One region of the Butyrivibrio sp. AE2032 genome, then DNA from elsewhere that is predicted to be linked to it. Evidence: riboswitches for the same ligand, from Rfam matches in the RefSeq annotation. Region 1 holds a riboswitch; each other region holds the start of a gene.
What was found. Region 1 has a riboswitch for S-adenosylmethionine ahead of BO18_RS24005 (hypothetical protein). Riboswitches for the same ligand answer to the same signal wherever they lie in the genome.
Positions count from the first base shown of each region.

Region 1 (3,131 bases):
GAATACCCGGAATTATCACCGGTTCTTCTCGGCCCCGTAGGAAAATCTCCGCTCATACGGATGCCAAACTTCTTGGGATCCCCAAGGTAAAGGCCATACAAGACATAGTCACAGATACTGTATGGAGCAACCGCCTCTAACTTTGCATATCTTACAGTGGCACACCGGTCCCAGTCGATATCATCGGCATTCTGCTCCAGGAATGTAATTGCCTTTTCTTCATCATTGACGAGATCATCAAGAATCCGACCCAGTTTCTCCGCCAATGCTTTTGTTTCTTCACTGACACCTTCTATGTAAGCGCAATACATTTCAGAACACTCGGAAGCTGGAACAACTTTCAACACTTCATATATCTCGGGAGCATTTATTCTGAGATAACTGTTCAGAAATGCCTGCCAAACGGACACATGCAGAAAATCTTCTTCGTAATAAACGCCAACACTCTCAATTATGCGCTCGCAGATAGACCTGATCGTTACATCAGTAAGATCAAGATTTACCGAGATGCAGTCTTTACCGATATAGGAATAAGAATAGTTTTCCATAAGTGGCCCTCACAGCTTGTATTTCTTATGTTTACGGAATTATGGAATTGTAAACCATAAGAAAAGAATGATCCGTCACAACTTCATTTTATTCTATTTTCGGAACGTTTAGTGAAACATTTTCGATTTTCGTTAGAAATCGCCTTAAAACATTTCTTGTTTTCGTTAGAAACCGCGCCAAAACATTTCTCGTTTTCGTTAGGAGTCCAGTTATCTGGCCAGCACCTTCATTGCCTTTGCATACTTCTTGGCAAAGTACCCGGCGGCAGCATAGCCTCTTTTCTGAGATGCGCTCATGGCAGGTCTGCCTGCTGTGTTTCTTACGTTATTGGTATTCTTCTTCATGACGGATCTCCTCCTTATCATCTGTATCTGCCTATATGATAAAAAGACAGATGGTCGGAAATTGTCGCATCTATCACTTTATAACAAACCCGGAGTAAGCAAAACATCTTGTTGAATATCCCAGGTTGCGGTGCTATATTTCATTTGTAAACTAAAATGGTTTACAAATGAAAAGTTGCGTATATCGATACATCCAAATCGTATTTTTGGCACCTTATAAACCACCTTCAATTTTATTATTTTATTAGCACCTCAACAGTCGTTTTTCAACCCTTGTATGTCCTTTTAATAGGACTGTTTTTCCTTGAAATCCGCAGCAGGCATGCTATACTTAAAGCACCATAAAGAGTACGCGAGGGACAAGCCCGTTGACCGTACAGCAACCTGCCTGGAGCAAGGTGCTAAAGCTTGAATGATGGGACCATTGGTTTTTCCTACCTCCTTTTGTGTGTGTACTGATCCCGTCATTCAAGCAGACGGGATCAAGTATTGAATACGGAGGTAACAAAAATGGGAAAGAGAACAGTAAGCGTAGCAGCAGCGATCAACATCAGATTCACAGGGGAAAACACCACACATAACCTGGGCGTTATGAGCGCCAGGCTTGATAAGAAGCAGTACAACAGGATTAAGGCTTCATATGATACCGGCATATTCCAGTACATGAACGAGGATACCGCCTTGGCCGACCTTATGAAGTTTTTCGACTGGGGCGAGGAAGATAACGACGATCAGAAGATCCTTATCGACTACCCGCTGGAGATCAGGTCAGGCTTTTCTTTCGAGATCCTGCCTGTATTGACCGAAGGCGGCAGCGATGAAGATAACGCTGAAGAAGACGGCAGCTTCGCGGAAACAACAGAAGATGATCTTGACCTTCCCAACGAATGGTTCGACGAAGACAGCGAAGAGTTTAAAAGAAGCGAAGCTTTCGAGGATGCCATGGACGGGCTGAAGGACTGGATGAGGCATAACGGCATGGAAGAAGGGCAGCGTCACTACTGCGTTGAAGACAATAAGGGACGCTACGTCTGTTCTTTGGACATCTCCTGGCCGTTCGGAGTTTTCGGACTTCAGAAAGGATTCACAAAACCATTGTGCATCCTGGCCTGGAACCCGGATGAAGAGAGCATTAAGAAAGCAGAAGAGTTCGGATTCACCTGCTTCACGGACATTGAAGAATTCAAGGACTACATAAGAAAGACATACTTGGGAGCAAGCTGAAAATGTCGCCCGGCATGCGACCAACAGGAATGACGCAGTCGTTATACTGAAGCCATAACAAGAAACAACCATTAAGAGTACGCGAGGGACAAGCCCGGTGACCGTACAGCAACCTGCAAAAGCAAGGTGCTAATGCTTGAACGATGGGACATAAGAATACACCTCTTCAAGGTCCCGTCGTTTAATCAAACAAAGACGAGATCAATAATTTAAAGGAGGTCATATAACATGGCAGGAGACGTAAAGTACATTACAAGGTACCAGAAGGCAAACACGACACAGGTGAACGTACGCCTTAGCAAGAAGTACGACGCCGACATTATCGGGTTCTTCGAGGAGATGGAGGACACCGGCAAGGCTACCTACATTAAGAAGCTTATCCGCGAGGATATGGCGCGCAGGGCGGCCGAGAAGGCAGACGGGGCTTCCGCTGAGGAGGCCGGCGGCGAGGCTGGTGGTGAGCCTAGTGGTGAGGCCGGAACAGAGCCCGCGCCGGAAAAGATACTGACGGTCGCAGAGCTTGCCGTAAGGATCGGTTCGAGCGTTCCGACCGTATCTTCCTGGTACCGATTCAAGAAAGAGAACCCGGAGCATGAGCTGGCAAAGCTTCTTCCCGACTTTTTCAGGAAGGGCGCGCACAGGACAAGATGCTGGCACGAGTCGGACATTGAGAAGCTTCTTAAGTTCAAGGCTTCCATTCCGCAGGGCAGGAACGGCGTCATGGGTTCCATAACGCAGAAGTATCAGAAAAGGAAGTCTGCCGGCAGCGGTGCGCAGGAAACAGCCGGCAGTCACGAAACAGATCACGCAGCATAAGGAGGTAACGGCAATGTTAGGAGCAATCATAGGAGATATAGTTGGAAGCAGATTTGAGTTTGACAGAGGAAACAAGAGCAGGGATTTTAAGCTGTTCACTTCCGAGAGCGACTTTACGGACGATTCTGTAATGACAGTCGCGGTTGCCGAGGCGCTTATGGACGCAGGCAGGGACGCTGACGAGAAGACCGTCAAGAA
Region 1 covers NZ_JNLF01000005.1:1,432,293-1,435,423, forward strand. Annotated here, with positions in the region: gene BO18_RS24000 (Imm51 family immunity protein) at 1-548, opposite strand, end outside; gene BO18_RS36040 (hypothetical protein) at 759-893, opposite strand; SAM riboswitch class I at 1,230-1,315, shown strand; gene BO18_RS24005 (hypothetical protein) at 1,404-2,117, shown strand; SAM riboswitch class I at 2,183-2,267, shown strand; gene BO18_RS24010 (hypothetical protein) at 2,346-2,933, shown strand; gene BO18_RS24015 (ADP-ribosylglycohydrolase family protein) at 2,947-3,131, shown strand, end outside.

Region 2 (3,131 bases), on a different contig from region 1:
AAGCTAAGTCTGATCTGTATAGTTTTCCGTTTCTTTCGTAGAAGATCTTATATGGTCCGTTTACCATTATTTCCGTGATCGTCGGATCCTCCATCAGTGGTTCGATCACATCCAGTCTCCTGAGAGAATTGAAGACAGACTGAGCCATCTCGCGCTTTTCGTCCAGGCTCATCCTGCAGGAAGTGTTTTCTGATATCACATCTGAGATTATCTCGCGGAGTTTCTCGTCAGAAGGATCTGTCTCGCCCGAGATGGTATTAAGGACGCAATATGTTATCTGCTCTTTTATGTCGACAGTACCGGTCCTTGAAGGCGTCATACGGCAATTTCCCTCTGACCGATGTTCTCTTCATCGCCGGTCTCATTGGGACCGGCTGCGTAATAAACCGTGATCCTCTCCGGTCCCAGGATCTTTTTAAGCATTGATATGAGATCCTGTGCTCCGGGATCTTCGCTAGCGGTCTTAGACGGCAGGAGTATGTATACCATGTCGCATCCGCAGAGCAGTTCGGGAAGATCCTTTGTCCTGAAGCCTTCAATGACGGCCAGAACGTTGACCGATCTTGTCTTTGAATGCACGAGTTCCGCCGCGAGGTTCATGAGTGTGACAGAGCGTCCTGCTCCGAGATCGTAGACATCGTCGTAATTTGTACAGCTTCCCGGAGTGAGAAAACCGAGGTCATCCATATTGCAGTACTTGAGAATATCTTCGGGTGTGAATCTTTTTGATCTGCAGGCTTCGAGAAGCGAAGTCATGTTGCATCCCGAAGATCCTTTCCATAATGCTCTCAGTTTGCTCGTGAAATCGAGTCTGATGTTGATGTCGGCACCTCTGAAACTGTCAGACAGTTCGCATATGAATCTGTCCCTTACGTCTGTGTAGACGAACGGAATGACGGCGGAGAGAGTTCCTTTGACCGGGCCGGGTATTGTGGGTGTTTCCATAGGTGTGCGTAACAGGTGTATGAGTCTGGCACAGTCTATCGCCCCGCCGTCTTCCGTAAGCCTTATTGGAGAGGTTGTATGTGAAAAAGCTTGTTCTTCATTCATGTCAGCAGGATCGTATATGACCTTGGTATAGCTGCTGAAACGGTCGTCCAGATCATCTGGTTCAAGGTAGGGATCGACGATATAGGCGTCAGGGAAGAAACTGCTCAGGCGCTTTTTGAGAAGCGTATAGATATATCCGTTCTTCTCGTAGATCTTTATCGTGAAAGCCATATTCTGTTCCTCCTTGCGTCATTGGTTGATAAGCCGGATTGTAAGGCCGGCAAGCCTTTGATAAAAGCGACAAAATACGACAAAAACGACAACGGAAGATGCCATGAAACACGGTTTTCGCAGGGTAATAAATTAATTAATATTATTAACGTTTCGGCATTCCGTAACTGTTTTCGAAAAGAATTTTTCAAACCTTGCCGTCATATGCACCGGGACAATTGACAAAGGGGGTGAGGATAAGTAAAATCATCTCACAATAAAAAACAAGTTCATTGCTTATCAAGAGAGGTTCTAGGGACCGGCCCGTTAAGAACCCGGCAACCGCGGAAAGCAGCGGTGCCAATTCCGGCAGGGAAACCTGAAAGATGAGGATCGTTTATAAAAAGACGTTGGCCTTCTCCTTTCGGGGGAAGGTTTTTTCTTTAACAAAGGCATTGAACGGAAAGGAAAGACAATGAGAAATAAAAAAGGAAATTGGCTGTTCACTTCTGAATCCGTTACGGAGGGACATCCCGACAAGATCTGCGACCAGATCTCTGACAGCGTGCTCGATGCGATACTTGAGCAGGACAGCACGGCAAGAGTCGCATGCGAGACTTGCACGACTACGGGTATGGTACTCGTCATGGGCGAGATCTCAACATCGGCTTATGTCGATATTCCCTCGATAGTAAGGAACAAGATCAAAGAGATCGGATACAACTCCAGCGATATGGGTTTCGACAGCAATTCATGCGCAGTGCTCACATCGATCGATGAGCAGTCCCCCGACATCGCAATGGGCGTCAACGAGTCATATGAGGCTCGTCACGGCGGCGAAAAGGAACTCGATACAGGAGCAGGCGACCAGGGCATGATGTTCGGTTACGCAAACGATGACACACCTGAGCTTATGCCGATGCCGATATCTCTTGCACACAAGCTTACGATCCGCCTTACCGAAGTTCGCAAGAACGGTGCGGATTTCTTAAGGCCTGACGGTAAGTCACAGGTAACCGTTGAGTATGAGAACGACAAGGTGAAGAGGATCGACGCGGTAGTTATCTCTACTCAGCACAGCGCAGACGTGACTCTCGAATACCTTGTGGATTACATCAAAGAGAACGTCATCAAGCCCGTTATCCCTGCGGAGCTCATCGATGAGAACACGAGGATCTACATCAATCCTACGGGAAGATTCGTGGTTGGCGGACCTCAGGGCGACTCCGGACTTACCGGAAGGAAGATCATCGTCGATACATACGGCGGTTTTGCGCGTCACGGCGGCGGATGCTTCTCCGGAAAGGACCCCACGAAGGTCGACCGTTCCGCATGCTACATGATGCGTTATATCGCAAAGAACATCGTTGCGGCAGGAGTCGCATCGGAGTGTGAAGTACAGGTTGCTTATGCTATCGGTGTTGCAAAGCCGGTATCCGTAATGGTCGATACGTTCGGAACGGGAAGGATCGACGATGAGAAGATCACTGAGATCGTCAATAAGGTATTCGATTTAAGACCTGCAGCCATCATCAGGGATCTGGATCTCAGAAGACCCATCTATGCGAAGACTGCAAGCTACGGTCACTTCGGCAGGACTGATATCGACCTGCCCTGGGAAAAGACCGACAAGGCCGAGGAGATTAAGAAGCTCGCAGGCATCAGATAACTTCCGTTCATAGGACAATATAATTCATAACGCCCGGTTTCAGTCTCAACTTTAACCGGGCGTGTTGTTTTCGGGAAATATCTCTGCTAGCATTTGAAAAAGTCTTTACACGGAAGAATATGCATGAAAAAAGAACCCAAAGACAAGCCTCTGACACTGACGACGGCTGATGTAGGCAAAGAGATAGAAGACGCTAAGGTCACCTGCATAAAGGTGTTCTGCCCGAGGAAAGATAACGGTTTTGTATCTTTTCTCTGCGATG
Region 2 covers NZ_JNLF01000004.1:103,770-106,900, reverse strand. Annotated here, with positions in the region: gene BO18_RS14645 (CpaF family protein) at 1-319, opposite strand, end outside; gene BO18_RS14640 (hypothetical protein) at 316-1,221, opposite strand; SAM riboswitch class I at 1,495-1,593, shown strand; gene metK (methionine adenosyltransferase) at 1,676-2,869, shown strand; gene BO18_RS32870 (AAA family ATPase) at 2,993-3,131, shown strand, end outside.
Region 2: it holds a riboswitch for S-adenosylmethionine, as region 1 does, so the genes downstream of both, metK (methionine adenosyltransferase) here and BO18_RS24005 (hypothetical protein) in region 1, are expected to answer to the same signal.

Region 3 (3,131 bases), on a different contig from region 1:
GCAACCAGCGGAATATCCAGCTGATCAGACAAAGCAAGGAGTGTATTATTTACCATGCGCTGCTCGGGGATCCCGTGATCCTGCAGTTCAAGGAAAAAATTGCCATGGCCGAAGATAGCATCCAAACGCATTGCCGCCTCTTTTGCCTGGTCGTTCTTACCCTTTACGATGTTCCTTGGAATCTCTCCTGCGAGGCAGGCACTGAGAGCAATTATACCCTCGTGATATTTCTCCAAAAGCTCCATATCTACTCGGGGCTTATAGTAATAACCCTCAGTAAATCCGCGGCTTACGATGTGGGAAAGATTCGCATAGCCTGTGTTGTTCTCAGCAAGGAGCACCAGGTGGTAGTACCTGTCATCTGAGGCAGAAGTTTCTTTTTCAAAACGGGAGCCGGGAGCCACATAGACCTCGCACCCTATGATGGGATTGATTCCCTCTGCCTTGCAGGCCTTGTAGTAATCGATAACGCCGTACATAACTCCGTGGTCAGTAATAGCCCCGGCAGTCATGCCCAGGTCCTTAAGGCGCTTCACATATTCTTTTATCTTATTGGAACCGTCCAAAAGAGAGTACTCAGTGTGGACGTGAAGATGAGCAAAAGCCATTTTGTTCCCCCAATACCCGATTAATTCAATAGAAAGATTATAGCATACGGCAAGTGACATAAAAAGGACAGGCAGTCTAAGTGACCACCTGTCCATGACATTCTGTCGATATTTCTTTTACCAAATATTACTGTACTGCTGCCTTAAGCTCTTCAACCTTATCTGTCTGCTCCCAAGGAAGGTTCAGATCGTTGCGGCCGAAGTGTCCATAAGCTGCTGTCTGCTTGTAGATAGGACGACGAAGGTCGAGCATCTTGATGATTCCTGCAGGACGAAGGTCGAATACCTTTCTAACTGCCTCTGTAAGCTTCTCATTAGAAACCTTGCCTGTTCCGAATGTATCAACAAGAACTGATGTAGGCTGTGCAACACCGATAGCGTATGAAAGCTGGATCTCTGCTCTGTCAGCAAGGCCTGCTGCTACGATGTTCTTTGCAACGTATCTGGCAGCATATGCAGCTGAACGGTCAACCTTTGTGCAATCCTTTCCTGAGAAAGCTCCGCCGCCGTGACGAGCTGCTCCGCCGTAAGTATCAACGATGATCTTACGACCTGTAAGTCCTGCATCACCCTGAGGTCCGCCGATTACGAAACGGCCTGTAGGATTGATGAAGATCTTTGTGTTAGCATCAACCATTGTCTGGTCAACAACTGCATCGATAACGTACTTTCTGATGTCAGCGTGGATCTGCTCCTGAGTAACCTTCTCATCGTGCTGAGTTGAGATAACGATAGCCTCAAGTCTGATTGGCTTGCCGTTCTCATCATACTCTACAGAAACCTGGCTCTTTCCATCTGCGCGAAGGTAAGCAAGTGTTCCGTTCTTTCTAACCTCTGTGAGTTTCTTTGTAAGCTTGTGTGCAAGGCTGATAGCGTAAGGCATAAGCTCCTCAGTCTCGTTTGTAGCGTAACCAAACATCATACCCTGGTCGCCGGCACCAATTGCCTCAAGCTGCTCATCTGTCATGTTGTTCTCTCTAGCCTCAAGAGCCTTGTCAACACCCATAGCGATGTCTGCAGACTGCTGGTCAAGAGCAACCATAACTGCACATGTGTTTCCATCGAAGCCCTTTTCGGAGCTGTCGTAACCGATCTCGCAAACTGTCTCACGAGCGATCTTAGCATAGTCAACAACTGCTTTTGTTGTGATCTCACCTGTGATGAGAACGAAACCTGTGCAAGCTGTTGTCTCGCAAGCAACACGGCTCATTGGATCCTGTGCCATGCATGCATCAAGGATAGCATCAGAGATGTTATCACAGATTTTGTCGGGATGTCCTTCAGTAACTGATTCGGATGTGAAAATAAACTTATCCATTCTTTTTCCTTTCTTGCGCTTTGCGCCATAAAATAAGAAATCCGCTTGTTGCGTGCACAAACAAGCGGAACTGACCAATTTCAGATCCTCTTATTGCTCGTAAGGTTTCTGCAGTTGAAGCAGAAGCAGTTGCACGCTCAGGTTGGCACCTTCCTCATGATCCAAGGGGTTGCCGTGGCTTCACAGGTCCTATGTACCTCCACCACTCTGAATAAGAGAACTAGTTAAAATATAATTGCTAAGCGGACATATATCTGTCGTCCGTTAAGCAATGATACCCTATAGCATAAATAAAATCAATAGGATAATTTGAAAATTTTTGTTAATTATGGTATATTGGCCTTCGATGTTTCTTTTTATGGATGGGTCTCATCCATTTCTGCTCGGATTCTTCCGGCTTTTTCGCAGAAACATTCCATTATTAAAAGCTAGAGTGAGTGAATCTTTATTTCGGTTTTTATGAATTTTAAAAGGAGGAAAGTATTTGAATCAAACTGAATATTTTAAGGACCGTAAAGCTGTGCTAGAGAAGGAGATTGCGGAATTAGAGCGAGAGATAGCTCTTTTGCCGGAAGGGTGTTTGACAATCAGCAAACGACAGAGAAAAGGAAAGGAGTATATTTCATATTATAAAGAGGTCAAAACAAGCGAAGGAAAACAAAAAATATATCTTTCCAGAGAAAAGGTAGACGAAGCCAAGATTTTAGCGCTTAAGGCTTATAAGTGGAGAATGCTACAGGATAATAAAAATGAATTGGAAGCCATAAAACATTATCTGAAGTACAGGATTAACAGTCATTACCTGGAAATGCTAAATCCTTTATCGCCATACAGACCGTTGCTTGTCGACGGCAAAAGCACCCCGGAAATATGGGAATCAGAACCATATGAAAAGTCTAAGGATCATCCAGAACACCTGATAGTTAAGGCACCAAAAGGAGAATTTGTCCGTTCGAAATCAGAGGCAATGATAGCGCAGGTATTATATACCAAAGGCATCCCTTATAGATACGAAAACATTCATGATATAAATAGGGTAAGTATAGCCTCTGACTTCACTATTATGAATCCAAAGACAAGCGAAATAAAAATATGGGAGCATTTTGGATTATGCGACAAACCATATTATCAGTCCACGATAGACTTCAAGATGCATCACTATATTAGAGCTGGTTATCTTCCAGGCCATAACCTGATTCTTACTT
Region 3 covers NZ_JNLF01000003.1:991,964-995,094, forward strand. Annotated here, with positions in the region: gene BO18_RS06420 (DNA polymerase III subunit alpha) at 1-608, opposite strand, end outside; gene metK (methionine adenosyltransferase) at 736-1,926, opposite strand; SAM riboswitch class I at 2,014-2,144, opposite strand; gene BO18_RS32490 (hypothetical protein) at 2,411-3,131, shown strand, end outside.
Region 3: it holds a riboswitch for S-adenosylmethionine, as region 1 does, so the genes downstream of both, metK (methionine adenosyltransferase) here and BO18_RS24005 (hypothetical protein) in region 1, are expected to answer to the same signal.